Regions from separate parts of the Altererythrobacter sp. Root672 genome, predicted to be linked through region 4. Evidence: predicted binding sites of a transcription regulator. Region 4 holds the regulator's gene; each other region holds the start of a gene.
The links. Region 4 encodes LexA, which represses DNA repair genes until DNA is damaged. Its sites were predicted from a motif close to GTTCCNCNCTTGTTCT; they were not measured.
Positions count from the first base shown of each region.

Region 1: the regulator LexA is predicted to act here: its motif matches at 5,688-5,703, upstream of ASD76_RS14930 (ribonucleoside-diphosphate reductase subunit alpha).
Region 2: the regulator LexA is predicted to act here: its motif matches at 2,902-2,917, upstream of recA (recombinase RecA).
Region 3: the regulator LexA is predicted to act here: its motif matches at 3,526-3,541, upstream of uvrA (excinuclease ABC subunit UvrA).

Region 1 is NZ_LMHH01000003.1:180,638-188,327, reverse strand. Features, by position in the region: gene ASD76_RS14965 (ribonucleotide-diphosphate reductase subunit beta) at 367-1,428, opposite strand; gene ASD76_RS14960 (hypothetical protein) at 1,685-1,972, shown strand; gene ASD76_RS14955 (hypothetical protein) at 1,976-2,242, shown strand; gene ASD76_RS14950 (hypothetical protein) at 2,243-2,545, opposite strand; gene ASD76_RS14945 (hypothetical protein) at 2,597-2,893, opposite strand; gene ASD76_RS14940 (DUF2171 domain-containing protein) at 2,986-3,243, shown strand; gene ASD76_RS14935 (hypothetical protein) at 3,263-3,562, opposite strand; gene ASD76_RS14930 (ribonucleoside-diphosphate reductase subunit alpha) at 3,559-5,487, opposite strand; gene ASD76_RS14925 (iron chaperone) at 6,118-6,462, shown strand; gene ASD76_RS14920 (protein-L-isoaspartate(D-aspartate) O-methyltransferase) at 6,482-7,174, shown strand; gene ASD76_RS14915 (peptidase S41) at 7,265-7,690, shown strand, end outside.
Region 2 is NZ_LMHH01000001.1:596,429-604,118, forward strand. Features, by position in the region: gene ASD76_RS02955 (DUF4139 domain-containing protein) at 1-246, shown strand, start outside; gene ASD76_RS02960 (EAL domain-containing protein) at 446-2,869, shown strand; gene recA (recombinase RecA) at 2,993-4,057, shown strand; gene ASD76_RS02970 (class I SAM-dependent methyltransferase) at 4,206-5,048, shown strand; gene alaS (alanine--tRNA ligase) at 5,141-7,690, shown strand, end outside.
Region 3 is NZ_LMHH01000001.1:540,005-547,694, reverse strand. Features, by position in the region: gene ASD76_RS02735 (hypothetical protein) at 1-30, opposite strand, end outside; gene ASD76_RS02730 (hypothetical protein) at 123-605, opposite strand; gene uvrA (excinuclease ABC subunit UvrA) at 602-3,514, opposite strand; gene ASD76_RS02720 (hypothetical protein) at 4,050-4,952, shown strand; gene ASD76_RS18120 (hypothetical protein) at 5,266-5,712, shown strand; gene ASD76_RS02710 (hypothetical protein) at 5,699-6,628, opposite strand; gene ASD76_RS02705 (surface lipoprotein assembly modifier) at 6,847-7,690, opposite strand, start outside.
Region 4 is NZ_LMHH01000001.1:1,073,746-1,081,435, forward strand. Features, by position in the region: gene trpD (anthranilate phosphoribosyltransferase) at 1-152, shown strand, start outside; gene trpC (indole-3-glycerol phosphate synthase TrpC) at 149-937, shown strand; gene ASD76_RS05225 (hypothetical protein) at 939-1,445, shown strand; gene ASD76_RS05230 (hypothetical protein) at 1,515-1,727, shown strand; gene moaC (cyclic pyranopterin monophosphate synthase MoaC) at 1,776-2,258, shown strand; gene ASD76_RS05240 (molybdopterin molybdotransferase MoeA) at 2,255-3,457, shown strand; gene lexA (transcriptional repressor LexA) at 3,528-4,214, shown strand; gene ASD76_RS05250 (ComEC/Rec2 family competence protein) at 4,217-6,415, opposite strand; gene gltX (glutamate--tRNA ligase) at 6,436-7,690, shown strand, end outside.

The DNA.
Region 1 (7,690 bases), on a different contig from region 4:
ACTCGCCTAAAGCCAGCACCATGCACTGGGCGTCATCCGCCCAACCGTAGAGACGAAGGCTTGGTGTTTTGAGTCGCCATATGCCTCCACCTCGAGGCGGATCACATCGCGCGAGACCGCTTGAAAGCGGCCGACCGCTTACAAAATCGGCGAACGCCGTGTTTAGCTGTTCGGCTATGGTGGCAACCGAATTGCCTTGATGCGATTGACATGCGTTCCGACTCCATAGCTCGAACTCAGACGTCCAAAAGAGTCTCCTGGCGCGAGTATCACGGGGGCCTAGGCGCACCGCAACATGTCCAACCAGCCCCCCTAGGACGAGATTAGATAGTCGCGGTGACATACATGTCAACCGTTAGCAGATTCTTACTCCGCCGCCTGCACCCCCGGCGTCTCGCCAAACAACCCCGGCTCGCTAACCTCGCCCACCTCGTTCGCGGCGACATTCTTCGCCTTGTGGCGGTTGTCGAAGCTCGACCACACGTCGTTCCAGTTCCCGCGGGTCGCGGCCTTCGAATACTCGGTCGCGCGGGTTTCGAAGAAGTTGGCGTGCTCCACGCCGTTGAGCAGCGGGGCGAGCCAGGGGAGCGGGTGGTCGTCGACCATGTAGATCGACGGCAGGCCCAGCTGGCCGAGGCGCCAGTCGGCGATGTAGCGGATGTACTTCTTGATCTCTTTCGCCGTCATGCCGGGCACCGGGCCCTGCTCGAACGCGAGGTCGATGAAGGCATCTTCCAGCCGCACGGTCTTCTGGCAGGCGTCGATGATGTCTTCCTTGACCGCCTTTGTCAGGCAGCCGCGTTCGGCGCAGAAGGCGTGGAACAGGCGGGTGATGCCTTCGCAGTGCAGGCTCTCGTCACGCACCGACCAGCTGACGATCTGGCCCATGCCCTTCATCTTGTTGAAGCGCGGGAAGTTCATCAGCATGGCGAAGCTGGCGAACAGCTGCAGCCCTTCGGTGAAGCCGCCGAACATGGCCAGGGTGCGGGCAATGTCCTGGTCGTTGTCGACGCCGAATTCCTGCAGGTAATCGTGCTTGGCCTTCATCTCCTCGTATTCGAGGAACATGCCGTATTCGCTTTCCGGCATGCCGATCGTGTCGAGCAGGTGGCTGTAGGCCGCGATGTGCACCGTCTCCATGTTGGAGAAGGCGGCCAGCATCATCTTGACCTCGGTCGGCTTGAACACGCGGCCGTATTTCTCGTGGTAGCAGTCCTGCACCTCGACGTCGGCCTGGGTGAAGAAGCGGAAGATCTGCGTCAGCAGGTTACGCTCGTGATCCGAGAGCTTTTGCGCCCAGTCGCGGCAGTCTTCGCCCAGCGGCACTTCCTCCGGCATCCAGTGGATCTGCTGCTGGCGCTTCCAGAACTCGTAAGCCCAGGGGTATTCAAAGGGCTTGTAGGTCTTGCGTGCTTCGAGCAGCGACATCTTGTGGTCTCCGTTGGCCGATCGGCGAACCTCCTACATAGGGAATCATGGCACCGATTCGATAGCAAGGGACAAAATTAGAGCCGGGGATAACCGGTTGATTTCGGTGCGCCGCCGGCAATCCCAATCCATCCCCGGCACTTGCCCGGTCGAGCTTGCCCAACAGCAAGTTTGGAACCCACCACCTCTCCACCGCATTGGTCCTTTGCCAGCCGATCTATTCGGGCGGTAGCGCTTGCAAGGAGGCAAGCGGGCGATGTGGACCTTACACAAGCAACAACAGCAACGTGGCGTGCAGCTCCGCGCGCGCAAATCCGGAGAGGCTCCGGCCATAGCGGTCAAGGATCGTGAGGCGCAGGATCACGAGCAGGCCGGTGTGGGCGCACCGGGCGCGACCTATCCGGCGAGCCCGATCGAGCGCGGCGGCGACAATGTCCCGACCGCGCCGGGACCGTCCGACCGGGACGCCAAGGCCACGCTCTCCGGGCGCACGAAGGAAGACAGGGCGGAGTTCGACGCTCTGCCGCTTCCCGAAGGAAAGTGAGCGATGAGCCAGGACAGGCGGCGCGAGTCCCGTAAGGTGCCTCAAGATCGGCATCGCGCGCCCGGCGAAGTGCCCCTTGCTCCGCAGCAACAGCAGGCCGGCGAGGCCGAGCTCTACCAGGACGAACGCGGCGGGGAGATCGAGGCGACCGTGGCGGTCGAACAGCAGCAGCAACAAAGCTCCGCTACGCAACGTCGACAGGCCGCGGCGCAGGACGACGACATGCCCTCTGCGCCCAACGATCCGGGGCGCTACGACCGCAACGACTGACTAGCGGGCGAAGTTCTTGAAGCGGCGCTGGACCTCGAGAATGATCAGCAGCGGCGTCGACCACAGCCAGGTCATCAACGACGATTCGACCCAGCCGCGCCCTTCGGGGAGGCGGATCGAACATTGGTAGACGTCGAGGAAGTCCTTCGGCTGGCAAGCCGAGGGCCAATAGGCCCGCGAGAACAGCAGGAAGCCGAGTGCGAACCAGCCTGCCTGGGCCAGATAGAGCGCAAAATAACGACTCATGCCGAGTTCGGCATAACCGTGATGATGCGGGAGCTTCCTGATCTTCTTCGCGGTCATGCCCACAGCATGGCCCCGGAATGGTTGAAAATTCGCTAAAAGACCTCGGCCTCAGGAGCCGCCTCTGCGGGCTTTCGAGCTGAAGTGCGTTCCCCCGCCGAGCACGGTGATGCCGAGGAAGAAGCCGAAGTCATACCACCCGCCGTTGTTGGGCACCGAGTAGACCGCGATCTTCGGATCGAACAGCGAGCCGATCCACGCGAACGGGAAGACGAACCCGTGCCACAGACCCCATAGGAAACCGGGCGTTTCCGCGGTGTGCTGGACCGTTTCCGGAACCTGCCGCGCGCAGGCCGCGAGCAGGAGGAGAAGGCTGGTTATGGCAACGACGCGGATAGTACTGGCCATTGTCTTTCCTCTCGTTTCCGTGGATTCGTAGCGGGCCTGAACCCTTTCGCGAACTCGAACGTTTCCTCGATCTATCCAGCAGGAGAGTACCCATGGCCGACGCAAGTGCAATCAGGGAACACATGGAGGTTATCGGCGCCGACGGAGCGCATGTCGGCACGGTCGACAAGGTCGACGGCGACCGCATCAAGCTGACTCGCCAGCAAGGCGCTGTCGAAGGCCACGATGGGCCGCATGATGGGCATCACCATTATGTGTCGATTGGCCTGGTGGCGGATGTCGAGGGCGACCAGGTGCGGCTGAGTGCGACCGGCGCGAATGCGGTGACGTTCGAGGAAGAGGGGGACTGAGTCCCCTGGATGAAGCCAGCTAGCCGACCCAGGGATCGCTGATCAGTCCACTCTTAACGGCCGCGAATACGGCGACCAGCACCGCTCCATTAGCGGCAAAGAACGCCAGCGTGACCGCAAAGAAACGGCGTGCCACGGCCATCGCTGAATCGTGCCACGGGCCTTTTAGGCCCGTGGCCGTATTCATCCAATCAACAGTCTGAACCAGCTTTGCAGCGATAAACGGACCGAATACCAATCCAAAGACCAGAAGCCACAATCCCAGCCCCAGCTGTTCAGCTGCACTCGATTTGACGAATATCCCCACAATGGACTTCACTGACAGGCCAGGCATTCCTCATAGTCGGTCTGCGCCGCGGTCAGTTCGTACTTGGGCGCATCGGCGGTGTTGTCCGCCTCCACCCCGCCGGCGAAGCCCGCGCGCTGCACGCTCTTGCTGCGGAGGTAGTAGAGCGACTTGATGCCCTTCTCCCACGCCTGGAAGTGCAGCATCATCAGGTCCCACTTGTCGACGTCGGCCGGGATGAACAGGTTGAGACTCTGCGCCTGGTCGATGAACGGCGAGCGGTCGGCCGCGAATTCGAGCAGCCAGCGCTGGTCGATCTCGAAGCTGGTCTTGTAGGCGGCCTTTTCCTCCACCGACAGGAAGTCGAGGTGCTGGACCGATCCGCCCTTCTCGAGGATCGAGTTCCACACGTTGGTGGAATCCTTGCTCTTCGCCTGCAGCAGCTTTTCGAGGTACGGGTTCTTGACCACGAAGCTGCCCGAGAGCGTCTTGTGGGTGTAGATGTTGGCCGGGATCGGCTCGATGCAGGCGCTGGTGCCGCCGCAGATGATGCTGATCGACGCGGTCGGCGCGATTGCCATCTTGCAGCTGAAGCGCTCCATCACGCCCTGCTCGGCCGCGTCGGGGCAAGCGCCGCGCTCTTCGGCGAGGACCATCGAGGCCTCGTTGGCCTTGGCCGAGATGTGCTTGAACATCTTCAAGTTCCACACCTTGGCCATCGGGCTTTCGAAGCCGATGCCCTTGGACTGCAGGAACGAGTGGAAGCCCATCACGCCCATGCCGACGCTGCGTTCGCGCATGGCCGAATACTTGGCCCGCGCCATCGCCGGCGGGGCGCGGTCGATATAGTCCTGCAGCACGTTGTCGAGGAAGCGCATGACGTCCTCGACGAAAGTCTTGTCGTCCTTCCACTCATCCCAGGTTTCGAGGTTGAGCGAGCTCAGGCAGCAAACCGCGGTGCGATCGTTGCCGAGATGGTCACGGCCCGTCGGCAGGGTGATTTCCGAACACAGGTTCGAAGTCGAGACCTTGAGGCCGAGTTCGCGGTGATGCTTGGGCATCATCCGGTTCACGGTGTCGGAGAAGACGATGTAGGGCTCGCCGGTAGCCAGGCGGGTTTCGACCAGCTTCTGGAACAGGCTGCGCGCATCGACCGTGGCGCGGACCGAGCCGTCCTTCGGGCTGGTCAGCTGCCATTCGGAACCCGAACGCACCGCTTCCATGAAAGCGTCGGAAATCAGCACGCCGTGGTGCAGGTTGAGCGCCTTGCGGTTGAAGTCGCCCGAAGGTTTGCGGATCTCGAGGAACTCCTCGATCTCCGGATGGCTGACGTCGAGGTAGCAGGCGGCCGAACCGCGGCGCAGCGAACCCTGCGAGATCGCCAGCGTGAGGCTGTCCATCACGCGCACGAACGGAATGATGCCGCTGGTCTTGCCGTTGAGGCCGACCGGCTCGCCGATCCCGCGGACGTTGCCCCAGTAAGTGCCGATGCCGCCGCCGCGGCTGGCAAGCCAGACGTTCTCGTTCCAGGTGTTGACGATGCCTTCGAGGCTATCGTCGACCGAGTTGAGGTAGCAGCTGATCGGCAAGCCGCGCCCCGTGCCGCCGTTCGACAGCACCGGAGTGGCGGGCATGAACCACAGCCGCGAGATGTAGTCGTAAAGCCGCTGGGCGTGCGCCTCGTCATCTGCGTAGCAATCGGCCACGCGAGCGAAGAGGTCCTGGTAGTTTTCGCCGGGCAGCAGGTAACGGTCGGTCAGGGTGTCCTTGCCGAACTCGGTCAACAGGGCATCGCGCGACGTGTCGGTGACGACGTTGAACCGGCGCGGGTTGACCGACTTGGAATCGCCTTCCGAGTTGTTTCCAAGCACCTTGGCCGCTTCGGCCACGGCACCGGCCATCGCCGCCGCGGCTGCGTCGGCTACCAGTTCGTCAGTTCCTGCGTCCTTGCGATCCATGTGTACCGCCTTGGCCTGAGCCTTGCTGGCCTTGTCGCCATCGACCGGGCCGTCCAATTCCAGCGTGGCCGAATTGCCGTTGTCGCCAAGACCCATCGCCGCGTCGTCCCCGTTCCGAAATTCCATGCTCTGCAGCCCCCTGGCAAATGTCCGACAATCCCGGCCCCAAGCGTTCCGCGAACGCTCGAAGCCCTACCGATGTTCCGCATGTGTTCGAATCGGTGGTTAGCCCCCAACCTATCAATTCGCATGCGGCGGCAGGGAAAAACTTATCCCCCGACCTGTCCCCGGTTGGGGTTGCGAAAGGGTCCCGGAACACTCCGAATCCGAAACTCGCCGACGCTTTGCAGCGCGTTTCGGATATCTAGGTATTGTGGGTACCCTACACAACCCAACCACAATCCATAGTGAATCGAACCGGATTCCCACGCAAGAGGGTTAAATCCGAATGAAGCCAGTGGCATGGCCAAAAACGCCGCCGTGTTAGCTGTGCAATACAGCGCGACGCGCGGTCAAAGCGGCACTGGTGCGTGGCGCAAGATGCAAAATGACTCTGTCGAAAAAAAACTGTGCGTTGCGCGGGATTGAATCATTAGAATCCGCCAGCGCATCTTTGTAGCAGAACGGCATATGAAAACGCACGAGGATTACCTGGCGACTTGCCCGCCCGACTCGCGAGCCCGCATCGAAGCAGTTCGCGCCGAGGCCGAACGGCGCGTGCCGGGGACCGAGCGATGCATCGCCTACAAGATGCCCGCGCTGCGCCGGGGGAAGGTGTTCTTCTACGTCGCCGCGTTCAAGAAACACCTCGGCATCTACCCGCCGGTGAAGGCCCCCGCAGAGCTGGTCGAGGAACTGGCGCCCTGGCGCGGGCCCAAGGGCAACCTCGCCTTCCCGCTCTCCGAGCCCTTGCCGCTCGACCTGATCGGCCGCGTAGCCGAAGCGCTGGCAGAGCAATACGCAAAACCGGCGTAACGACAGGAACGAGTCCGGCGTGACGCGTTCCTTCCCTATGAAGCCTCTGACCGAAGAGCACCTGGCCATCCTGCGCCGGCACATGGTCGAAATCGTCGAGATGCATTTCGACCTGGCGAGCGACGAGACCGATGGCCGCATGCTCAATCCCGAGCTCCGGTGCGCGCTGATGGCGGTGCCGCGCCACTTGTTCGTCCCAACTGCGATGATCCTCGCCTGCTACCAGGACAGTCCGGTGCCGATCGGCTTCGCCAAGACGCTGTCGCAACCCTTCATCGGCACCCTGATGCTCGACCTGCTGGAAGTGAGGCGCGGGATGCGGGTGCTCGAGGTCGGGACCGGCCTTGGCTACCAGGCCGCGGTCATGGCCGAGATCGGCGCCACGGTGTTCAGCGTGGAGGTGGTCGAGGAATTCGCCGAACTGGCCGAGGCCCGGTTCAACGCGCTCGGCTACGACGTGAAAGTCCGCGTGGGCGACGGTTCGCGCGGTTGGGCCGAACATGCGCCGTTCGACGCCATCCTAGTCACCGCCGCGGCGGCGAAACCGCCGCAGGACCTGGTCGACCAGTTGCAGCCCGGAGGCACCATGGTCCTGCCGCTGGGCGGAGAAGACGTGCAGCAACTGACGGTAATCGAGAAGGCGGCCGACGGCACGACCGAGGTCTATCCCGGGATGGCCGTACGCTTCACCCAACTGGAACTGGCCGGGTAGCTGCCAGGTCAACAGGCCAAAGGATACCTCCCAACTCGCCGGGCGCTTTTCCCTATCAATTGAAGGGATAGCTTTATGCTACCAGCGGGCATGATCTCCTTCCGGCTGTTCGCCTTGGCCTTCATCGCTCCGCTGCTGCTCGGCGCAAACGATCCACCCGCGCCTTCCGACTACCTGGCTGATGCCCGGTCGCTCGAAAGCCTGATCGACCGGAACTACGCCTATCTCGATCGTTTCGACGACCTGCGGGCGCCGATCAGCGAGCGCTTGCGGGCCGAGGCCGAGACCGTCCACGATCGCGCCACCCTGCTTCGCTACACCGAGCGCGTTCTAAGCGCGCTCGCCGATCATCATGCCACTACTGGAAGCTCGCTTGCGGATAGTTGGGGCCTGGTACCCAGCTACTCCGATCTGTGGGTTGAGCGGCGCGGAGCTGACTACGTCATCACCGCGGTGCGCGAAGGCTCCCTGGCACAGCAAGCGAACGTGGCGGTCGGCGATCGGCTGATCGCGGTC
Region 2 (7,690 bases), 480 kb from region 4:
GAGCGAACGGCCGATTTCGACTTCGACGAAGAGCGGACACGTTGGTCGCCAATGCAGGCCACGCTGACCAATGCCAACCGCAATCCGGTCAAGGTGCGGGTTTCGCTCGGGCCATCGGGTGCGTGGCAATTGCGGGGCATCAAGGGCACGCGCGTCAAGGATGGCAACGTGATCGTCGAGGTCACCGTGCCCGGAAACGGACGCCGCGAACTGACCTGGGAATTGCGGCCGCCAGGCGAGGCCTGATCTTAATCGCACGAAAGCGTAAAGCCGGAAAAACCGCCCTGCCAAGGCGTAAATTCCGCGTTCGTTACCGTTATCTAAACCACGCGACTTAACCGAAGCGAAGCGCCTCAGCCCCTAAACCGGATCCGGGTAACAGGGTCTTGGAATGCTTCGCGTCTACTCCTGCATAGTTCAGGAACATGATCTGCGCCTCCTTCTGGTGGCGGGGCTGATTTGCCTTGCCTCCTCGTGCATTGCTTTCGCCGCGTTCGAGCAGGCGGAGCGGGATCGGTCGCGTAAGCTGCTGTGGACCCTGCTGGCGGCGGTGGTCGCTGGCCTCGGCACCTGGGCGACCCACTTCGTCGCCATGCTCGCTTTCAAGCCCGACCTTCCGATGGGCTACAATTTCTCGACCACCCTGCTTTCTGTGGGCGCGGCGATCTTCGTGTCCGGCATCGGCTGGAGCATCGCGCTGTCGAGGCGTCCCGCTGCCGCAATCGTCGGGGGGGCGATTGTCGGCGCGGGCGTCGGCACCATGCACTACATCGGCATGGCCGCGGTCGAGGTCGCGGGGTTCGTCGTCTGGGACCAGGATCTCGCCTTGGCCTCGGTGGTCGTGGGCGTGACGCTGGCAGCTTGTTCGATGTGGGCGGCGCGGAGTGCGACCGCGGCCAGGAAGGCCGCGCCGCTGCTGCTCACGCTCGGCATCTGTGGTCTGCATTTCACCGCCATGGCCGCGGCCTCGATCTATCCGAGCAACGCCATGATCGTGCCGAGCAACTCGGTCGACAGTGGCACACTCGCGATCGTCATCACCGCGGGCGTCATGATGATCTTCGGCGCTGGCTTTGGCGTCATCCACTTCGAACGCCGGCTGGCTCGGGCCCAGTTCGCCGAGGCGAAGGAACGAGCCGCCCTGGCCGACGAGATCCTCGTCGGAGCCCTGGAGCGCGAAGCGCTGACCGCCAGGCTCGAGCGCGAGGTGACGATCAGCAGCGCAGCGCTGGAGAACATGGGCCAGGGCCTGTCGATGTTCGACGAACATGACCGGCTGGTCCGGTTCAACCGGAAGTACGCCGAGCTCTACGGCATTCCCGAGCATTTGCTGACCCCCGGCACCGCGGTGTCGGAAATCCTGCATCATCTCATCGGCACCGGCCTGTTCCCGCAGTCGGCGGAATTCTACGCGGACCTTCTCGGTGTATTGGTCGATGAGGGCGGGCGTCATGAAGTCGAACTGGCCGATGGCCGGATCATCGAGATTCACGTCCAGCCCGCTCCAATGGGCTCCTGGGTGGCGACGCACGAAGATGTGACCGAAGCTCGCCGCACGGCGGACCGGATCGCCTACCTCGCTCAGCACGACACCCTGACGGGCCTGCCGAACCGCTCTGCTTTCGCGGAGAACCTCTCGGCGGCGGCCGGAGAGGCCCGTGAGAACTGCGGCCTGGCAGTGCTTACGATCGACCTCGACCGGTTCAAGGAGGTGAACGACACGCTCGGCCATCCCTTTGGCGACCGCATTCTCGAACAGGCGGCCGCCCGGTTGCGCCAGGTGGTCGGGCCGGACGACGTCCTTACCCGCTTGGGCGGCGACGAGTTCGCGGTGATCCAGAGCGGCACGCCCGATGCCGAGGCGGCCTCCGCTCTCGCGGCCCGGATCGTCGATGCGATCGAACAGCCCTTCAGGTTCGACGGGCATACGGTGGCGATTGGCGCGAGCATCGGTATCAGCGTCAGCCCTCGCGACGGCAAGGATGCCGACGAACTGCTCAAGAAGAGCGACCTCGCGCTTTACCGGGCAAAGGAAGAGAACCGCGGCAGCTTCCGGTTCTTCGAAACCGGGATGGACGCGCGGATGCAGGAACGTCGCCAGCTGGAGGCAGAACTGCGCATCGCCATCGAGCAGGGGCAGTTCGAGGTTCACTACCAGCCGCTGCTCGACACCGGCACCGGGCGCATTGCCAGCTTCGAGGCCCTAGTCCGCTGGAATCATCCGTTGCGCGGGCTCGTCCAGCCGGGCGACTTCATTCCGATTGCCGAAGAGAGCAACCTGATCATCCCGATCGGCGAATGGGTCCTGCGCCAGGCGTGCCACGATGCGCGCGATTGGCCGGAAGACGTGAAGGTCGGCGTCAATCTCTCGCCGGCGCAGTTCAAGCGCGGCGACCTGATCACCGTGACGCTGTCCGCGCTCAGCAACGCCGAGCTCGCGCCGAGCCGCCTCGAACTCGAGATCACCGAATCCGTCCTGCTGCATGACGAGGCCTGGGTCCGCTCGATCCTCGAACGACTGAGCGCTCTCGGCGTGAGCATTGCGATGGACGATTTCGGCACCGGCTATTCGAGCCTCAGCTACTTGCGCACCTTCCCGTTCGACCGGATCAAGATCGACCGCAGCTTCGTCGCCGATCTGGTCGGGGCCGGCGATTCGCTGGCCATCGTCCAGGCCACCATCCAGCTCTCGCAAAAGCTTGGCATGGAGACGACGGCCGAGGGTGTCGAAACCCAGGAACAGCTCGCGATCCTGACTGGCGAGGGCTGCACCCACGCCCAGGGTTTCCTCATCGGGCACCCGGTTCGCGCCGAACAAGCGCGGCAATTGGTCGCGCCACAGGAACAGCGCAAGCGGGCCGCCCGCTAACTCCCTGAAATTCCTAAATCAGAAAAAGTTTTGTTCCGCTCTTGTTCCGATGGAACAAATCAGATACGAAACCGTCAGTGAGGAAATGTCCTGCAACTCTAGGCAACTGACGGAGGCCATGTCATGGCGGCGGAACTTAAGCTCGTAGGAAAGGAGTCCAACGTGGACCGTCAGAAAGCGCTCGAAGCTGCGCTCGCGCAGATCGATCGCGCATTCGGCAAAGGCTCGGCGATGAAGCTGGGCCAGAAGGAAACCATGCAGGTCGAAGTGATTTCGACTGGTTCGCTCGGGCTCGACATCGCGCTCGGCGTCGGCGGGTTGCCGCGGGGCCGGGTGATCGAAGTCTACGGCCCGGAGAGCTCCGGCAAGACCACGTTGGCACTGCATGTCATTGCGGAAGCCCAAAGGGGTGGCGGCACGGCGGCTTTCGTCGATGCCGAACATGCGCTCGATCCGGTCTATGCCAAGAAGCTTGGCGTCGACATTGATGAATTGATCGTCTCGCAGCCCGACACCGGGGAGCAGGCGCTGGAGATTGTCGACACCCTGGTTCGCTCGAACGCGATCGACGTGCTGGTGATCGACTCGGTCGCCGCGCTGGTTCCGCGGGCGGAAATCGAAGGCGAGATGGGCGATTCGCACGTCGGCCTTCAGGCCCGCCTGATGAGCCAGTCGCTGCGCAAGCTGACCGGTTCGATCAGCCGTTCGCGCTGCATGGTGATCTTCATCAACCAGCTGCGCATGAAGATCGGCGTGATGTACGGCAATCCGGAAACCACGACCGGCGGCAACGCGCTCAAGTTCTACGCCAGCGTCCGCCTCGACATTCGCCGCACCGGGCAGATCAAGGAACGCGACGAAATCATCGGCAACGCCACGCGCGTGAAGGTGGTGAAGAACAAGGTCGCCCCGCCGTTCAAGCAGGTCGAATTCGACATCATGTACGGCGAAGGCATCTCGAAGATCGGCGAGATCCTCGACCTCGGGGTCAAGGCCGGCATCGTCGAGAAGTCGGGCAGCTGGTTCTCCTACGACAGTGTCCGCATCGGACAGGGCCGGGAAAACTCGAAACAGTACCTCAAGGACAATCCCGAAGTTTGCGACAGGCTGGAAGCTGCGATCCGCAGCCGCACCGACCAGGTCGCCGAGGAGATGATGGCGGGCCCGGACGCGGAAGACGACATCTGATCCTCTAGAGGCACGGGCCGTTCGCGGCTCGCGCTTCCGAAACCGGAGCCGGCGCGGTCAACCCTACGGGGCCCGCGCCGGCTTCTTCGCATTTGATTTGAGTTAGCCTATCACCACATCGCGGCGGGCGCCTGGTGTAGGACAGCGAATGCAGACGAACAGCACGACGGTCGGTGGCGACGAATGGCAGGGGCGGACTGGCGATAGTTGGGCCGCAGAATGGAAGCGCACCGATCGCAGTTTCGGAGTGCTGACCGAGCGCCTGCTCCATCGTGCGCGCGATCCTGCCAGCGATACGGTGCTGGATATCGGTTGCGGCGCCGGCGAACTCTCGCTGGCTCTGGCTCGCACGCGTCCGGACGCTCGGATCACCGGAATCGATATCTCGCCGCAGCTTCTCGAGATCGCGCGGGACCGCGCTCGCAACCTCCGCAATGCCGCGTTCGAACTCGCCGACGCTGCCGCCTGGCAGCCGGGAGAATCACTTGCGCCCGATTTGCTCGTCTCCCGCCACGGCGTGATGTTCTTCGACGACCCGGTCGCGGCCTTCACTCATCTCGCGGAAATCGCGGCCCCGAATGCCGGCCTTCTGTTCTCCTGCTTCCGGACGTGGGAGGAGAATCCGGTCTTTCGCAGTGTCACTCGGCTGCTCCCAATCGAGGTTCCCCCTCCGGCCCCCGGTGCCCCAGGGCCATTCGCCTTCAGCGATCGGACTTACGTGGAGGGCATCCTCACCGCGGCCGGATGGCGTGACATCGCGTTCGAACCCTATGATTTCGCGATGGTTGTCGGCGCAGGACCCGACCCTGTCGAGGATGCCGCATCCTACTTCACCGCCATCGGAGGTGCGGCCCGTGCCGCCCGGGAGCTCACGCCCGAAGCCCGCGAATCCTTCATCAATCGTGTCAGGGACCTCGCGCGCGCCAACTTGCGCGAGGGCATCGTGTCCCTGCGAGCGGGTGCCTGGATCGTCACTGCACGCCGCCAATAACGCGCTCTTTTCGCACCATCGGCGGACACAGTCTCAGTTAGCGGCTTAATCCGCTTGTTTCGCCCCGCACTGCACCCTAATTCGCAACTCCCATGCACTCGACCAACGACATACGCCGTACGTTCCTCGACTATTTCGCCGCCAACGAGCACACCGTTGTGCCGTCGGCGCCGCTGGTCCCGTACAACGATCCCACCCTGATGTTCGTCAACGCGGGCATGGTGCCGTTCAAGAACGTCTTCACTGGGCTCGAAACTCCACCTGCGCCACGTGCTGCGAGTTCGCAGAAGTGCGTCCGCGCTGGGGGCAAGCACAACGACCTCGACAACGTCGGCTATACCGCCCGGCACCTGACGCTGTTCGAGATGCTCGGCAACTTCAGCTTCGGCGACTATTTCAAGGAACGGGCGATAGAACTCGCCTGGAACCTGGTCACGCGCGAGTATGGCCTGGCGGCCGACCGCCTGACCGTCACGGTCTACCATACCGACGATGAAGCCTGGAACTTGTGGAAGAAGATCGCCGGCCTGCCCGACGACCGCATCATCCGCATCGCCACCAAGGACAACTTTTGGGCCATGGGCTCCGACGGTCCGTGCGGCCCGTGTTCGGAGATATTCTGGGATCACGGCCCGGAAATCGCCGGTGGCCCTCCCGGTTCGCCGGACGAGGATGGCGACCGCTTCGTCGAGATCTGGAACCTGGTGTTCATGCAGCACCTGCAGGAAAACGACCAGATCGTCGCCGACTTGCCGCGTCCGAGCATCGACACCGGCATGGGGCTGGAACGCATTTCAGGCGTGTTGCAGGGCGTCCACTCGGTGTTCGAGACCGACACGTTCCGGCATCTCATCGAAGCCAGCGAGAGCCTCACCGGAACCAAGGCCGAAGGCGCTCAACAGGCGAGCCATCGCGTGATCGCCGACCACTTGCGCTCGACCAGCTTCCTCATCGCTGACGGTGTCATGCCGGCCAACGAAGGGCGCGGTTACGTGCTCCGCCGCATCATGCGCCGCGCCATGCGCCACGCGCACCTGCTCGGCGCCAAGCAACCGCTGATGCACCGGTTGGTCCCGGCGCTGATTGGCGAGATGGGCCTGGCCTATCCCGAACTGCCGCGCGCCGAAGCGCTGATCACCGAAGTGCTCGAGCGCGAGGAAACGCGGTTCCGCCAGACGCTCGATAACGGCCTGCGCCTGCTCGACGAAGCGACCTCCAGCATGCCGGCAGGCGCGAGCCTGCCGGGTGAGACCGCCTTCAAGCTCTACGACACGTTCGGCTTCCCCTACGACTTGACCGAGGACGCCCTGCGCGCTCGCGGCATCGGCGTTGACCGTGCCGGATTCGACGCGGCGATGGCGCAACAGAAAGCCGCTGCCCGTGCTGCCTGGAAGGGCTCCGGCGCCACCGCCGACGGCGAGCTGTGGTTCGACATCGCCGAGCGCGAAGGCGCGACCGAGTTCACCGGCTATGCCTCGACCAGCGGCGAAGGCCAGGTGGTCGCGCTGCTCGTCGACGGCAAGGAAGTCTCCGAGGCCGGCGAGGGCGCCGAGGTTATCGTCCTGACCAACCAGACGCCATTCTACGCTGAAAGCGGTGGCCAGGTCGGCGACTCTGGCACGATCTCGTCCGAGAACGGCCTGCGGATCGAGGTGTCGGACACGACCAAGCCGCTCGGCCGTCTGCACGCGCACCGCGGCACGATCACTGCGGGCAAGCTCGCCGTCGGCGATACCGTGCACCAGGAAGTCGACGTCGCGCGCCGCGATCGCGTTCGGGCCAACCACTCGGCCACGCACTTGCTCCACGCCGCGCTGCGCAACCAGTTGGGTGAGCATGTCACGCAGAAGGGCTCGCTGGTCGCCGAAGACCGCCTGCGCTTCGACTTCTCGCATCCCAAGCCGCTGACGCCTGCGGAACTCGCGTCGATCGAGGCCGAAGTGAACGCCGAGATCCGCCACAACGCGGAAGTCGGCACCCGCCTGATGAGCCCCGACGATGCGGTGGCAGCGGGCGCGATGGCCCTGTTCGGCGAGAAGTACGGCGACGAAGTGCGCGTGCTCTCGATGGGCCAGGGCGACTGGCAGGGTTCGGGCCGCAACTATTCGGTCGAACTGTGCGGCGGCACGCACGTGAGGGCGACTGGCGACATTGGCCTGTTTCGCATCATCTCCGAAAGTGCCGTCAGCTCGGGCGTGCGCCGTATCGAGGCGCTGACGGGCGAGGCCGCACGGCAGTGGGTGGTCGGACGCGAAGAAGCGCTGAAGACCGTTGCAGCCGCGCTCAAGACCGCTCCCGAGGATGTCGAAAACCGCGTCGCGGCTCTGCTCGACGAGCGCAAGCGGCTCGAACGCGAACTGGCCGAGGCGAAGAAGCAACTCGCCATGGGCGGTGGCGGCGGCGCCGCACCGGCTGCTGACGAAGAGGTCGGCGGCGTCAAGTTCTCGGGTCAGGTGCTCGAAGGGCTCGATCCGAAGGAACTTCGCGGCCTGCTCGACGAAGCCAAGAAGCGTCTCCAATCGGGCGTGGCAGCAGTTGTCGCGGTGAACGAAGGCCGTGCGGCCATCGCCGTGGCGGTGACCGATGACCTCGTTGGGCGCGTCAGCGCAGTCGAACTGGTTCAGGCCGGCGTCGCGGCGCTG
Region 3 (7,690 bases), 530 kb from region 4:
GAATCCTTTGGGGGCTTGCGTGGAGGCCATGGCCGGGAGCCTTGGCGCACGGCCGTCACCAATCGATTAAACGGAAACCGATCACGAACGATGATTGCTCGATCCGGCATCAGTGAAGAGCGTCAGAAAGGCCAGACGCCATTCGCGAGCCACTCTTCCACCCATCGCTGGATCCACAATTGAATGGGTCCGCTCAGGTTGTAGACCAGCAGCACCAGTCCGCCGAACGCGGCGGCCTTGAGAATCAGTCGCTTTTTGGCCGAACCGGTGAAGACCCCATAGCCCGGCAGGTGAAGCGGCAGGTTGGACTGGAACCGTCGCCCGAGCGACATCAGCGGCAGGCCGACGCCCACCGCGATGAAGATCGCCGGTAGCAGGCGCCATATCCAATCGCCGAGCAACGCCGACAGCAGAGCCAGCACCAGCGCCAGCGGAATAAGCCCAAGCACCCAGGCGGCACCGATGGTTTCGCGGTCGAGCCGGACCGCTTCGTTCTCGATCTCGTAGGCCGCCACGAGATCGGGGTCGTCGAGGTTCTCCGTACGGTAAGCCGCGTCGTCGAAGACCGGAACGGGGTTGCTGCTCTCCCCGTCGGGGAGGATCACTCCGCCGCCTCCCGCGCGCGCTCCAGCATCGGCTTGAGGTACTGCCCGGTATAACTCCGCGGATTGGCCGCGACCGCCTCCGGCGTGCCCTCGGCGATCACCTCCCCGCCCCGCACGCCGCCATCCGGCCCGAGGTCGAGGATCCAGTCGGCGGTCTTGATCACGTCGAGGTTGTGTTCGATCACCACCACCGAGTTGCCCTGCTCGACCAGGCGCTGGAGCACTTCGAGGAGCTTGCGGACGTCTTCGAAGTGCAGGCCGGTAGTCGGCTCGTCGAGGATGTAGAGCGTCTGCCCGGTGGAGCGGCGGCTGAGTTCCTTGGCCAGTTTGACGCGCTGCGCCTCGCCGCCCGAGAGCGTGGTCGCCTGCTGGCCGACCTTGACGTAGCCGAGGCCGACTTCGTTGAGCATGTGCATCTTGTCGCGGATCGGCGGGACGGCCTTGAAGAACTCCTCCGCGTCCTCGATCGTCATGTCGAGCACGTCGGCGATCGAGTGGCCCTTGAACTTCACCTCGAGCGTTTCGCGGTTGTAGCGGCGGCCGTGGCATTCCTCGCAGGTGACGTAGACGTCGGGCAGAAAGTGCATCTCGATCTTGATCAGCCCGTCGCCCTGGCACGCCTCGCACCGGCCGCCCTTGACGTTGAAGCTGAAGCGCCCGGCCTTGTAGCCGCGCGCGCCGCTCTCGGGCAGGCCGGCGAACCAGTCGCGGATCTGGGTGAAGGCGCCGGTGTACGTCGCCGGGTTGGAGCGCGGGGTGCGGCCGATCGGGGACTGGTCGATCTCGATCACCTTGTCGCAGAATTCGAGGCCGGTGATCTTGTCATGCGGCCCGGCGATCACGCGCGCGCCGTTGAGCGCGCGGGCGGCGCCGGCGTGGAGCGTGTCGATGGTGAAGCTCGACTTGCCCGATCCCGAGACGCCGGTCACGCAGCAGAAGGTGCCGAGCGGGATGCTGGCGGTCACGTCCTTGAGGTTGTTGGCCCGCGCGCCGTGGACGGTGATCTTGTGGCCGTTGCCCTTGCGCCGCTTGACCGGCACCTCGATCGCCCGCGTGCCGTTGAGGTAGGCGGCGGTGAGGCTGGTGGTGCTGGCGAGCACTTCCTCGAGCGTGCCTTGCGCCACGACCTCGCCGCCGTGGACCCCGGCGCCGGGGCCGAGGTCGACCACGTGGTCGGCGTGGCGGATGGCGTCTTCGTCATGTTCGACCACGATCACGGTGTTGCCGAGGTCACGCAGGCGCTTGAGGGTTTCGAGCAGGCGGTCGTTGTCGCGCTGGTGCAGGCCGATGCTCGGCTCGTCGAGCACGTAGAGCACGCCTGACAGCCCGCTGCCGATCTGGCTGGCGAGGCGGATGCGCTGGCTCTCCCCGCCCGAAAGCGTGCCGCTGGTGCGGTCGAGGTTGAGGTAGTCGAGCCCGACGTTGTTGAGGAACCCGAGCCGCTCGACGATCTCCTTGAGGATCGCGCGGGCGATCTGGTTCTGGGTGTTGTTGAGCTTTTCGGGCAACGCGCTGAACCAGTCGAGCGCGTTGGTGACCGAGAAGCGCACCGGGGTGGCGATGTCCTCTCCGGCGACTTTGACCGCCAGCGCCTTCTCGTTGAGGCGCTTGCCGTGGCAGGTCTCGCACGGCTGGGCGGTCTGGAACTTGGAGAGCTCCTCGCGCATCCAGGCGCTGTCGGTCTGCAGCAGGCGGCGGTTGAGGTTGCCGATCACCCCCTCGAACGCCTTGTGCACGGTGTATTCCTTGCGCCCATCCTTGAAGGTCAGCGCCACGGGGAGCCCGCCGGTGCCGTGGAGGATGATCTCGCGCTGGTCGGGCGCGAGCTGGTTCCACGCCGTGGTCAGGTCGAAGCCGTAGGCCTTCGCCAGGCTGGCGAGGACCTGCATGTAGTACGGGCTCGGCGGGTTGGACTTGGCCCACGGCACCACTGCGCCCTGCTTGAGGCTGAGCGCCTCGTTCGGCACCACCAGCTGCGGGTCGAACAGCTGCTTTTCGCCGAGGCCGTCGCACGTCGGGCAAGCGCCCTGCGGGGCGTTGAACGAGAACAGGCGCGGTTCGACTTCCTCGATGGTGAAGCCGGAGACCGGGCAGGCGAACTTCTCGCTGAAGACAATGCGGTTGGCTGGAAGGCCCGCGCCTTTCATCGCCCCGCCCGCATCCTCGCTCTCGCGCCCGGGCACCACGCCGTCCGCCAGGTCGACATAAGCCAGCCCCTCGGCCAGCTTGAGCGCTTGCTCGAAACTGTCGGCGAGGCGTGTCTCGATACCTTCGCGCACGGCGAGGCGGTCGACCACGACTTCGATGTCGTGCTTGTACTTCTTGTCGAGCGCGGGAGCCTGGTCGATCTCGTACATCTCGCCGTCGATGCGCACGCGGGTGAAGCCGGACTTCTGCCACTCGGCCAGTTCCTTGCGGTATTCCCCCTTGCGCCCGCGCACTGCCGGGGCGAGCAGGAACAGCCGCGTGCCTTCGGGCAGCGCCATGACCCGGTCGACCATGTTGGACACCGTCTGCGCCTCGATCGGCAGGCCAGTCGCCGGCGAATACGGCACGCCGACCCGCGCCCACAGCAGGCGCATGTAGTCGTAGATCTCGGTCACCGTCGCCACTGTCGAGCGCGGGTTGCGGCTGGTGGTCTTCTGCTCGATCGAGATCGCCGGCGAGAGCCCGTCGATATGCTCGACATCGGGCTTCTGCATCATCTCGAGGAACTGCCGCGCATAAGCGCTCAGCGATTCGACATAGCGCCGCTGCCCTTCGGCATAGATCGTGTCGAACGCCAGGCTGCTCTTCCCCGAGCCCGAAAGCCCGGTGATCACGATCAGCGCATCGCGCGGAAGATCGATGTCGATACCCTTGAGGTTATGCTCGCGAGCGCCGCGGACTGAGATGTGCGTAAGGGACATGGATGCAGGATGTTCCGCAAATGTTCGCGTTGGTCAAGAGGCGCGCCAACGCGGCCCCACAGGCGTCAGAGCCATGTGGGGGTGGAGGGGCGGCGGTGCAATGTGCTGCCGGTCGTACGGTCTCAGAGGTGTAGATCACCGAATCGCTGGAAACGGGCGAAGCACCTGCCGATCGGAAACGACTGCTCTTTGAACGTGGGGCTACTATGGACCATCGCCCCAGGCATAGAAAGGCCGGCCGACGGATCAATGTGCTGTCGCATTTATTCATCTAAATATCTGAAAAAGAATCATTTATTTTCTCTGCTCTGCTGTTATTTGGAACCAGCTTGGCCCTGTCGGTCAAGTGTTCAAGACATGGAGGGCCTCAATGCTCGAAGCCAATGAAGTAGCCGAAATCGAAGTGGAAGAGATCGAGACCGTAGAAGCCGCTGAGTGGGTCTTCCGCCTTTTCGAGCAAGAGATCTGCCGCTGCTAAACCAGCGTTGATCCGGCCCATGCCGGTCGAAATGGGTAGGCATGGGTTCAATCGCTCATGAAGATCGACAACTTCAGTCGCGCAGTCATCTCGATGAGGCTGATGGAGCTGGGCATCGCCGACGATCTAGCGCTGCGCATGCCGGACACCTGGTTGGATACTCAAGCGCGTTATCACGCCATTCTTCACGGCACGACCAGTCCGGACTTCCGAGTTGAGCAGGCTTCTGATTTTGCAGGACGTCTTGTTGTAGGCAGTCACAACGGTCTGTTCGCGCTCCTCTATTGCGCCTTCGCAGGGGCTGGTTCCGATGGGCCGCGCGTATCCGCCATCGTGGGAGATCAGGGCACGCAGTACGAACGGGAGCTTGCTTCGCTTGCCTCGAGGCGCGGCTTCTCGATTGATTTCATCCATCCGACACGTCGGCTGATTGTCGAGTGCCGCAAGGCGCTGGCTGCGGGGTCGGTCGTGGTCATGTTGCCCGACGCCTGGTCGCAGTCACCCGCCGAAGAAGACCTTGAGTTTGCCTTTCCGTCCGGTTCGTTCTTCACGCGAAGCACCCTCGTGCGCCTCATCGGCCTGCTGGATTCGTCGCCGATCGAAGCCGAGGTAGTCGAAGACGAAGGGGGTTCGTTCGTTATTCGGTGCCGCCTGTTTAACGGGATGCAAGGGTATTTCGCCACGCTCTATGACTCGCTGCGCCAAAGGCCGTGGGAGTACGAGCGCCTGCTCAAGCTGCATCGGATGTTCCGCCCGGCGAGGGCCGTTGCTTTCGGCTTGAGCTATCGGAGAGGAAGCGATCGACTGTTCTTTGAGCTTCAACGCGGCAAAACCTTCCGTATCGGCTCGGGCTCTCCGCTCGATCACCTGCCGGATGAGAGGGTGTGCCGTGACAAGGCCGTCCTGGACTGGATTGCCAGGCGCACCGCGGCGAGGATAGATGCCCTCATTCACATTTAGAGGTGACGACATTCTTCTGGGGCCGGGCTTTGCCGTTTTGGCGATCGGAACCCTGCGAAAGAAGCTGAGCGGCCTTGGCCGGGAGGACCTGCTTGTTCTTGAACGCCTGCGCCGATTTCAGCCTGTCGATCGGAACGATTTTCGCCGGGCGCTCTTCAACGCTTTATGGGCAGCAGGCGCTATCAGTGAGGGTGTCGTTCCGCGGGCCCGAGTGTTGCGGGTGCCCTCTTACATTGTTGAGCTGGCGTGCGCCCCCTTCACACGAGTTGTTGGCTGGCCGGCCCTTTGGATTACGCTTGCGTTCAGTGCCGGCATGTGGGCCGCCACGCTTGTGGCGTTCCCCTTGGTCACGGCACTCAATTGGGCAGGCGCCGTTGCCGGAATCGTCCTGGCTATCGTCGCCGGCGGGCTAGCTCATGAAATGGGGCATGCCGCCGTCTGTCTGTCGAAGACCGGCGCGGTCGGGTCGATCAGAGCAGGGGTCTCGCGGGTTGGACCATCGTTCGTGGTCGACATCACTCCGATTGGTCAGGCTTCGCGGTCGGACAGGATTCTCGCATACGCGTTTGGGCCAGCGATCCACTCGGCGTTCTGCGGCATCCTCGTTGGGCTTGCAGGAATTGGCTGTTGGCCCTCGGTCCTGTTCCCTGCAGCGGTCGTTGGTCAGCTAAGGGCGATGATGGCAATGGCCCCTCTGCAGGGACACGACGGTTGGGCCATCTGGCAGGAGCTGCAAGCGGAGTGGTCTAGCCTCCTCTAGGCATGCAGCTCATCGCCAGCGTGCCTCCATCGAAGTCATATGTGAGGCTCGAGCAATGTTTCAGGTCCTCACTTCCCACGACGATTTCGTAATCGGGCGTCTTGCCGGGCGCAGCTTCGACCACGATCTCATTCTCATCGGGTGAACGGCGCACGGTGCCCGGATCGAGCTGCCCGTCGTCAGCCGTCCTCACGGCTAGGATCGACAGATCCAAGCCGCCGATGCTGACAGGTGAATTCAGCTGCATGAGATTGGTCGGTCTCATCAGTCCCAAGCGGACCTCAGTTTCCATGCCTTGCGTATCCACGCTTCCGCCACTGGCATCGAGAAGCAACTTGCCGGTGGAAGCATTGGTGAGTGTTGGTGCTCGCTCGAAATTGAACGCGATAGTGACCTTGCGTCCCGCGATGGTGGTCCAGGCTTGGCCACCTTTGAATGAGCGTTCGCGGACTGGATCGAGCGGCAAGGTTGTCACCTGCTCACCTTCGGTCGGTGATCGGAGTTGGAAGACCACTCGGCTGTAAGGGAGCGCGCCGGGGGTCATTACTCCATCGGCTTTGGTCGTGACCTCGGTGTCGTACCACGCCACCCGCTTGTCGTGCGTCGTGCCCTCGATCGTCAGCGTCACCTTCTTGCTTTTGCCAAGAAGCTCGATCGGACCAACGTTCTCGACGAGGTACATCATCGAAGGTTTGAGGCCGATTTCCTGGGCCTTAGAGGCATTCAGAAGGCGCAGCGCCTCAGTGTATTCGGGCTGCACAAGCAGTGTGATCGGCGCACCATTAACGGATGCGCTGATGGTGAACTCAGGCCCGATTTCCAGAGTGCCCGCGCGTTCTTGCGCGGTGGCCGGCGCAGCGAGCAACGCTAGGCCGGCGGCGACCGTCAGAGTGGCTCCCGGGGAACGTCTGATCATCACAAGCGCACCTCGTTTAGACAGCTGAACTGCTCCAGTCGGTCCGGGACAGAGCTTTATCAATAAGTTCAACTACCTAGATGCAGAATGGGCAGGCCGACTCTTGTAAGCAGGCCGGCCTTTTGGTGGGATGGAGCTGTGCGGAGGAATCAGGTCAGATCTTGGGCATGAAATAGAGCGCTACATTCGATACCGAACGGGCCCAGGCGCCGCTCCCCCTAGAACGCCGACACCACCCCGAACTCGACCGCAACCCGGTCGTAGTCGTAGATCCCGACGGTCGACCAGTTGCGCTCGTAGCGAACGCGCGTGAGCGGGGCGAAAGTGCTGACGGTCAGGCTGCGGAAGGTGGCCGAGAGCGACAGGTCGAGATTGTCGTCCTTGCGCCGCTCCGGATAGAGGAACAGCCGGGCATCGCTTTCCAGCCGGCGGTAGGCCGCGTTGACCACCACCGTCGTGCGTTCCACGTCCTTGTAGAGGTAGACACTGCCGCCGCCCGAAGTGTTGGAATAGCCCGGGTCGCGTGCGTCGTCGCGTGAGCCGAACAGGCGCACCCCTCCCCCGGTCGTGCTGCCGAATGCCCGGTCGAGTCCTACAGCGGCGGTGAAGCGGTCGGCATCCTGCAAGCGGTTGACCGTGTTGTCGTCCTTGAGCGCGCTGGCATCGATGCGAACCTGGGTCTTGTCGTCGAGCGGGTGCTCCCAGTTACCGGACACACCGTAGAATACCGAGTAAGGATCGAGCCCGTACCAACGATGCCCGGCCGTGACGGACAGTGCCAGGCGATCCCGGCCCGAGATGAACTGCGGCCCCGCTTGCACCGACAGCGTGACATCGTCGAACTCCGAGCGGCGGTAGAGATCGCCAGCGGCGTTCACCCGCACCAGCAAGTCCGTCTTCGCGTCGAGCGGCACGCGACCATAGCCTTGTGCCTTGAGCGAAAGGCCGACACCCGACTGCGCCTGCGCGTCGTCGCTGAGCGTGAAGTCGCCGATCACGGTGCCGAGCGTATCGGACCGAGTGGCACGGTTAATATTGGTGCTGGGCGCAATGGCCACATCG
Region 4 (7,690 bases):
ATCGCGATGCCGTGCTGTTCAACGCTGCCGGCGCGCTGATCGTCGCTGGTGAAGTGAAGACCTGGGCCGAAGGTGTCGAGGAAGCCGCCGAGGCGATCGACAAGGGCCTGGCCAAGACACTGCTCGATTGCTGGGTGGCCCACACGAAATGACCGACAAGCTGACCGAGATCTGCGCCACCAAGCGCGACGAAGTGGCCGTCCGCAAGACGCTGGCGACAGTGGATGACCTCGACCGCGCCGCAGCGTCTGCTTCGGCCCCGCGCGGCTTCCACGCCGCGCTTCAGGCGAAGGCTGAGACGGGCTTCGGCCTGATCGCAGAAATCAAGAAAGCTTCGCCCTCGAAGGGATTGATCCGGGCTGATTTCCGTCCCGCCGAACACGCCGTCGCTTACGAGCAGGGCGGGGCCGCGTGCCTGTCCGTGTTGACCGATGCGCCCTATTTCCAGGGTCACGAGGACTACCTGATGGACGCCCGCGCCGCGTGTGCCCTGCCGGTGCTGCGCAAGGACTTCATGGTCGATCCGTGGCAAGTGGCTGAAGCTCGCGCGATTGGAGCGGATGCGATCCTGATTATCGTCGCAGCGCTTGAGGATGCCGAGATGGCCGAGATCGAAGCCGCGGCTATCGAGCGTGGCATGGATGTCTTGGTCGAAGTCCACGACGAGGCCGAGATGGAACGCGCCGCCAGCCTGCGTTCGCGCCTGATCGGGGTCAACAACCGCGACTTGCGGACATTCCGCACCGACCTCGGCACTACCGAGCGCCTTGCGACTCTTGCTCCGGCTGGCACGCTGCTGGTCGCCGAGAGCGGCATCAACCACCACTCGGACCTCGAACGCCTCGCACAAAGCGGCGTGCGCTGCTTCCTGGTCGGCGAAAGCCTCATGCGCCAGCCCGACGTGAGGGCCGCCACCCACGAGTTGCTGGGGACCTGACTTGACCCGCGAGGTCGTCGTCAACGACCTGATGCAGCGCGGTTATCGCTATGTCCGCACACGCCCCATGGGCAAGGAATTCGATCCCGATTTCCTACCCGAACTGACTCCGGCCGAAATGCTCGAACTGGGAGTGTTCTGCGGGAAGTACATGCGCGATTGCCGGGCTGAGTTCCCCGCAGACTGGTTCGCCAAGGCCAAGCTTGCAGCCACCTTGCCCGACTGCTCCTTGAACTATTTCGGTGTCCGGGCCGGTAGCTCGCTTAGCGTGTGGCGGGACAAGGGCTGGCTCCATCCTGACGATCCGCGGGGGTGGTTCCAGTGGTATTGCCGCTACTACTCCGGTCGCCGTTTGGAAGGCGAAGACGGGCGCCAAATCGCCCGCTGGCGCGCGTTCCGCCGGCACGTCCGCCAGGTCGAGACAAACTGTGAGCCCGGTGATCCGTTCTGCCGGCCGCGGCAGCGCCAAGCCCTGTTGCAATGGGCCTACGACAGCCGCCGGATCTAGCCGTTCGCCCGCATGGCGTTTGTCCTCGGACTGGCGTAAGCTGGCCGCGGGTCATGGGGGAGAATGGTAATGGGCGGAGTGTTTCACTTGGCGATGAAGTCAGTCAGCACCCTGCTCGGCGTGCTGATGGTCTGCATGGGCGGCATCTGGGTACTTCAGGGCCTCAACATCGCCTTCCTCGACAGCTTCATGGCGAACGATCCGCAATGGGCGGTCTACGGCGCAATCCTCGCGCTGTTCGGCGTTGGCCAGGTGATCTGGAGCGCCACGCGCAAGCGTTGACGCCCGGGTCTGTCCTACTCGCCCCGGTTCTGTCATGGGCGTGAGCGGATGAACAAACTTACCCATCTGGATTCGCACGGCCAGGCGAGAATGGTCGACGTCGGCGGCAAGCCGGAAACCGCGCGCAGCGCGACTGCGGCCGGACGCATTCGTATGTCGGCAGAAGCGCTCTCGGCAATCCGCGACGGTAGTGGTCCGAAAGGCGATGTGCTCGCCGCCGCACGCATTGCCGGGATCATGGCCGCCAAGAAGACCGGCGAGCTCATTCCGCTGTGCCACCCGCTGGCGCTTGATGCGGTCACGGTGGACTTCACCTTCGAAGGCGACGGGATCCGCGTTACCACGCAGGCTTCGCTGACCGGCAAGACCGGGGTCGAGATGGAGGCCATGACCGCCGCTTCCATCGCCCTGCTCACGATTTACGACATGGCCAAAGCGATCGACAAAGGCATGGTCATCGGTGAGGTCCGCCTGCTCGAGAAAACCGGCGGCAAGAGCGGCACATGGAGGGCAGAGGGCGCGGGCGAATGACCCCGCCCCTACCCCTGATCGAGGCGCAGCAGCGGCTCCTGGACCTCGCCCGACCACTCGGCCCGGAAACCGTGACGGCGGAGCAATCGCTGGGGCGCTACCTGTGGAATGATCTGAGCGCCCGGCGGACGCAGCCCGCAGCCGATCTGTCGGCCATGGATGGCTACGCGGTTCAGGAGCCGAACGGCGGCCCCTGGCGCATAGTCGGCGAGAGCGCTGCTGGCCGGCCCTTTGCGGGGCTCCTGGAAGCCGGTGAGGCCATCCGGATCAGTACTGGCGCGCTCATGCCCGAGGGAGCCGTGGCCGTCCTGTTGCAGGAGGAAGCTCTCCGCGACGGCAGCGACCTGACCATCGCCCCCGATGGCGAAGCCTCCGCTCGACATATCCGCCGAAAGGGGTTCGACTTTGCGATCGGCGACACGATCCTTCAAGCCGGCACCCGAATGGGACCGGCACAACTCGCCCTCGTGGTTTCAGCCGGACTGGGCAGCACTGGCTTGGAAACCGGCAGCCTGCCTCGGGTCGCGGTAATCGACAACGGGGACGAGTTGGCGGTCGATCCCGCGGCGTGGGACGACCACCGCCTCCCCGCCAGCAACGGGGCGATGATCGCTGCCATGGTGCAACCGCTGTGCTCGTCGGTGGACCGACTCGGACCGGTGCCCGACAGCAGGGAAGCGCTGGCCAAGGCCCTGGGAACTGCGAGCGATGCCGATGTGATTGTCACCTCGGGCGGTGCTTCGGTTGGCGATCACGACCTGGTCAGGCCGGCGCTCGAAGAGTGGGGTGCGTCGATCGACTTTTGGCGAGTAGCGATGAAGCCGGGCAAGCCGCTTCTGGTTGCGCGGAAAGGGGACGCCCTCGTGCTCGGACTGCCGGGCAATCCGGTGTCCAGCTACGTCACGGCGTTCCTGTTCCTGCTCCCGCTCTTGCGCCGCCTTGCAGGAGCCAACAGTGCCTTGCCGGTCAAGTTCTCTGCACGAACGGCGACGGCCTTGCCTCCTGGTGGCCCCAGACTTGAGATGGTCCGGGCCCAACTCGCGGGCGGCATAGTCACCCCGCTTGGCCAGCAGGATTCGAGCGGCTTGCGCGCGCTTGCCATAGCCAATGCCCTGATCGAGCGGCCGATCGATGCCCCTTCCGCTGCGGCCGGAGACGAAGTCTCGATCTATTGGCTCCAAAATGGTGGGATGGGTTGACGAGTTCGCAAGAGTTGCTTAATTGTTCCTTGTTCGTTCCGAAGTGGAACATTTGAGGGAGAGCGCCTCCATGTTGACGGCCAAGCAGCACGAGCTTCTTCGTTACATCCAGGTAAAGCTGGAAGAGACCGGCATCTCTCCTTCGTTCGAGGAAATGAAGGAAGCGCTGGACTTGAAGAGCAAGTCGGGCGTCCACCGGCTGATCTCCGCGCTCGAAGAACGTGGCTTCATCAGGCGGCTTCCGAACCGCGCCCGTGCGCTCGAAGTTCTGCGTCAGCCTGAAAATGTGAGCCCTGCCTCGGCGCGGTCTGCACCGGCCAATGATTTGATTGGCAGAGCACCCCCACCGGCTTCCCGCCCCGAACCGGCGAACGACGTGATCGAGATTCCGCTCCACGGCCGAATTGCCGCCGGTGTCCCGATCGAAGCGCTCGAAGGCCAGGCCACGCTTCCGGTACCCGCTGCCCTCCTCGGAGCCGGCGAGCACTATGCGCTCGAGGTATCAGGGGATTCGATGATCGAAGCGGGCATCTTTGACGGCGACTTTGCGCTGGTGAAGCGGACCGATGTGGCGCGCGATGGCGACATCGTGGTGGCACTTGTGCGCAACGAGGAAGCGACGCTTAAGTACCTACGCCGCGAAAACGGCATGATCCGCCTCGATCCGGCCAACGGTGCCTACGATCCGCAGATCTATCCAGCTCATGAAGTCCAGGTTCAGGGCAAGCTGGCAGGGCTGCTGCGCCGCTATCACTGAGCCTATCGGCGGTCGGGTACTTTTCCCTGCCACCATCCATGGCTGCCTTGGCTCTGGGCGACAGTGTTCACGCGTTTGCTTTCAAAGGTGATCGCTAGTCCACCTGTCTCGCCAAGCGATCTTCGGTCGGCTTTGAACCAACGGGGACGGCAACTTGCCGGAAGCCAGCGGTCGGAGACCACAACGTCCACTCGTTCACATGCCGCAGCGAGCGCGCGTTCGGTGACGATCTCTCGGCTTCGGCTCATGAGAATTCGCCATTCGCGCGCACCACGCTGGATGGCAACGATGCAGAAATCACGGCTGCATTGCGCTCCGGGCCATTGTTCAAGCGGTACGGGCGAGCCTGAAACGCCAGCCAGTTCCATCAAGTTTTCGAGGGTGAAGTCGCTACGGGACTCGCGCAGCACCAGTAGCTGCTCGCCCTCGCCGGTTATCCCGACATGACGCCCGTCGCCGGAGATGAGCAGGTCGGGAATGGGGGTCGTCAACAACAGTCCAGTCGCGGCAAGCGCCGGCAATAGGCCTAAGAGGCGAACTCGACCTCGCCACAGCGCCAGCCATAGCCCTCCCACCACGAACAGCGCGAAAGCCAGGCCGCTCATCTGCGGCATCAGCTTGACTGCTCCGGGCTGCCCGGCGGTGAAGTGGGCGATCTGGAGCAAGAGTTCGAGCGACTGCCCGGCGAGCCACCAGGCTGGCGCCCCCGCCCCCACCAGGTCCAGAATCAACCCCAACGCAATCAGCGGCATCGACACGAAAGTCACGAGCGGGATCGCCACCACGTTAGCCACCGCGCCATAGATTCCCGCGCGATGGAAATGGAACAGCACGATCGGCGTCAGCACGATCTCGATCACTAGCCCGGTTGCCAGCAGCATCGCCGCCCGTCGCAAGCTCCAGGCGAGCCAGCCCTCCTCACGCGGCGCCAGAAAGGCCCGCACGGGCGCACAGCCGTGCAGCGCGACGATCGAAACCACGGCGGCAAAACTCATCTGAAAACTCGGCCCAGCCAGCGCTTCGGGCCAAACCAGCAGGACCGCGATCGCCGTTACGGCCACCATGCGCAGCGACAGCGGTTCGCGGCCGAGCGCCAGGGCCACGAGGACGAGCATGGCACCCACACAGCAGCGCACGGTGGGGACTTCCGCGCCCGTCAGCAGGGTATACCCAACCCCAACCAAGGCGCCCGAGCCCGCGGCGACCAATGGCAATCTCACCCGCAACGCCATCCATGGCCACAGCGCCAAAAGCTTGATCGAAACGAAGTAGGCCGCGGCGATCACTGCGCTGACATGCAACCCGCTGATCGAGAGCAAATGGGTCAGCCCCGCGTCGCGCATGGCCTCCTCGTCCGACGAGGCGATCGCGCCTCGATCTCCGCTGGCGAAGGCGGCGGCTATGGCACCCGCTGAACCGTCGAGACGGGACCGGACATGCTGGGACAGCGAACGTTGCACGCTCGCCAGCAGAGCCCCACCATGGGCCTTCTCGAGGAGTTCGATGTCGCCCTGCGCGCTTCCGGTTGCCGCCAGCCCCTGAAACCAGGCCGTGCGAGCAAAATCATAGCTTCCCGGCAGCATCGGTGGTTGCGGCGGCATCAGTCTCGCCTGCACGCGAATCCGCGCGCCTTCATCCAATCCCGGCAAATCGCGATCGATCGGAACATTGATCCGTACTTTGATCGCCCGCGTTCCTCCCGGCTCGCGCGTGGCCAGGACGAGACGGATTCGCCGCTCGGCGGGCTGTTCGATCCGCTCGAGTACGCGACCCTCGATCACGGTAGAGACCGGGCGCTCGAGCGGCTCCGCGCCGATCATCTCCGACCGTGCCCAGGCACAGGACAGTCCCACCGCATAGAACAGTCCCACACCGATCACCGCGGCGAGAACTTGCGTGCGTCGCTCCTTTCCCCGCCAAAGGGCCACTGCCCCAAGGGAGCTCATGACTCCCAAGACTGCCGCCAGAAGCCACTCAACCGCCTGGTCGAGCACGAACCACGAGGCTATTCTCGCCCCGAATGCAACGGCAAGCCACGGCCCCCTATCGAACCCCGCGCGAGCCAGAATAGCCTCGGCTGCATCGCCCACGCTGGACAAGTTTGCGCGTATTCGCCAAGGCGACCGCTGCAACGCAGCATCCTCAGGGCCGTCCTGTAGCGGCACCCATGGCGATGGCTGTGGCGAACCCATTGATTTCATTGAAGAGGAAGCGGTTGATCATGGCAAGCGGTAGCGACAACGGGACGCAGCCGAAACGGCCGATCGTCACCCGCTTCGCGCCTTCGCCGACCGGTTTTCTGCATATCGGCGGTGCGCGCACCGCGCTGTTCAACTGGCTCTTTGCCCGGCGTAACGGCGGCAAGTTCCTCCTGCGCATCGAAGACACTGACCGCGCCCGTTCGACCGACGCCGCAATTGCAGCGATTCTCGACGGAATGCACTGGCTCGGCCTCGATTGGGACGGGCACGAATACTACCAGTCGCAGTTCTGGGCGCGACACGCCGAAGTGGCGCATGAACTGCTGGCACGCGGCCATGCTTATCGCTGCTGGATGTCGCAGGAAGAGCTGGCAGCCCAACGCGAACGCGCTCAGGCCGAGCGTCGTCCGTTCCGTATCGAAAGCCCGTGGCGCGACGCTGATGGTCGCGAGGGCGACGGCGCGTTCGTCGTCCGCCTCAAGGCCCCGCGCGAGGGCGAGACCGTTATCCAGGATCTCGTGCAGGGCCGCGTCGCGGTCCAGAATGCCGAGCTCGACGACTTCATCCTGCTGCGGTCGGACGGCACGCCGACTTACATGCTCGCGGTGGTGGTCGACGACCACGACATGGGCGTGACTCACGTCGTCCGCGGCGACGATCACCTCAACAACGCTTTTCGCCAGCTCGCGATCATCCATGGCATGGGCTGGCCGGAACCGATCTATTCCCATGTTCCGCTGATCCACGGCCAGGACGGCGCAAAGCTGTCCAAGCGCCACGGGGCACTAGGCGTCGATGCCTACCGAGATGAGTTGGGAATCCTGCCCGAAGCGATGTTCAACTACCTGTTGCGGCTCGGTTGGGGGCACGGCGACCAGGAAGAGTTCACCGTCGAGGAAGCCACGCAGGTGTTCGACCTCAGCGGCGTGGGCAAGGCGCCCTCTCGCTTCGACATCAAGAAGCTGCTCAGCCTCAACGGGCATTACATCCGTCTCGCCGACGACCGGCGCCTCGCCGAAATCGTCGCCGCGAAGATCGGTCCGCAGGCTGACGTGGAGCTGCTGACCGAGGCGATGCCGGTGCTCAAGACCCGCGCGCGCGACGTGAACGAGCTGGCCGATGGGGCCGCCTTCCTGTTCAAGAGCCGCCCCTTGCCGATGACCGAGCAGGCGCAGGCCTTGCTGACCGACGAAGCACGGACGCTTTTGTCTCGGATTTCGGCGAATCTCAGCACTGAAGAAGGCTGGACAACCGACGCGTTGGAAGCCAATCTCA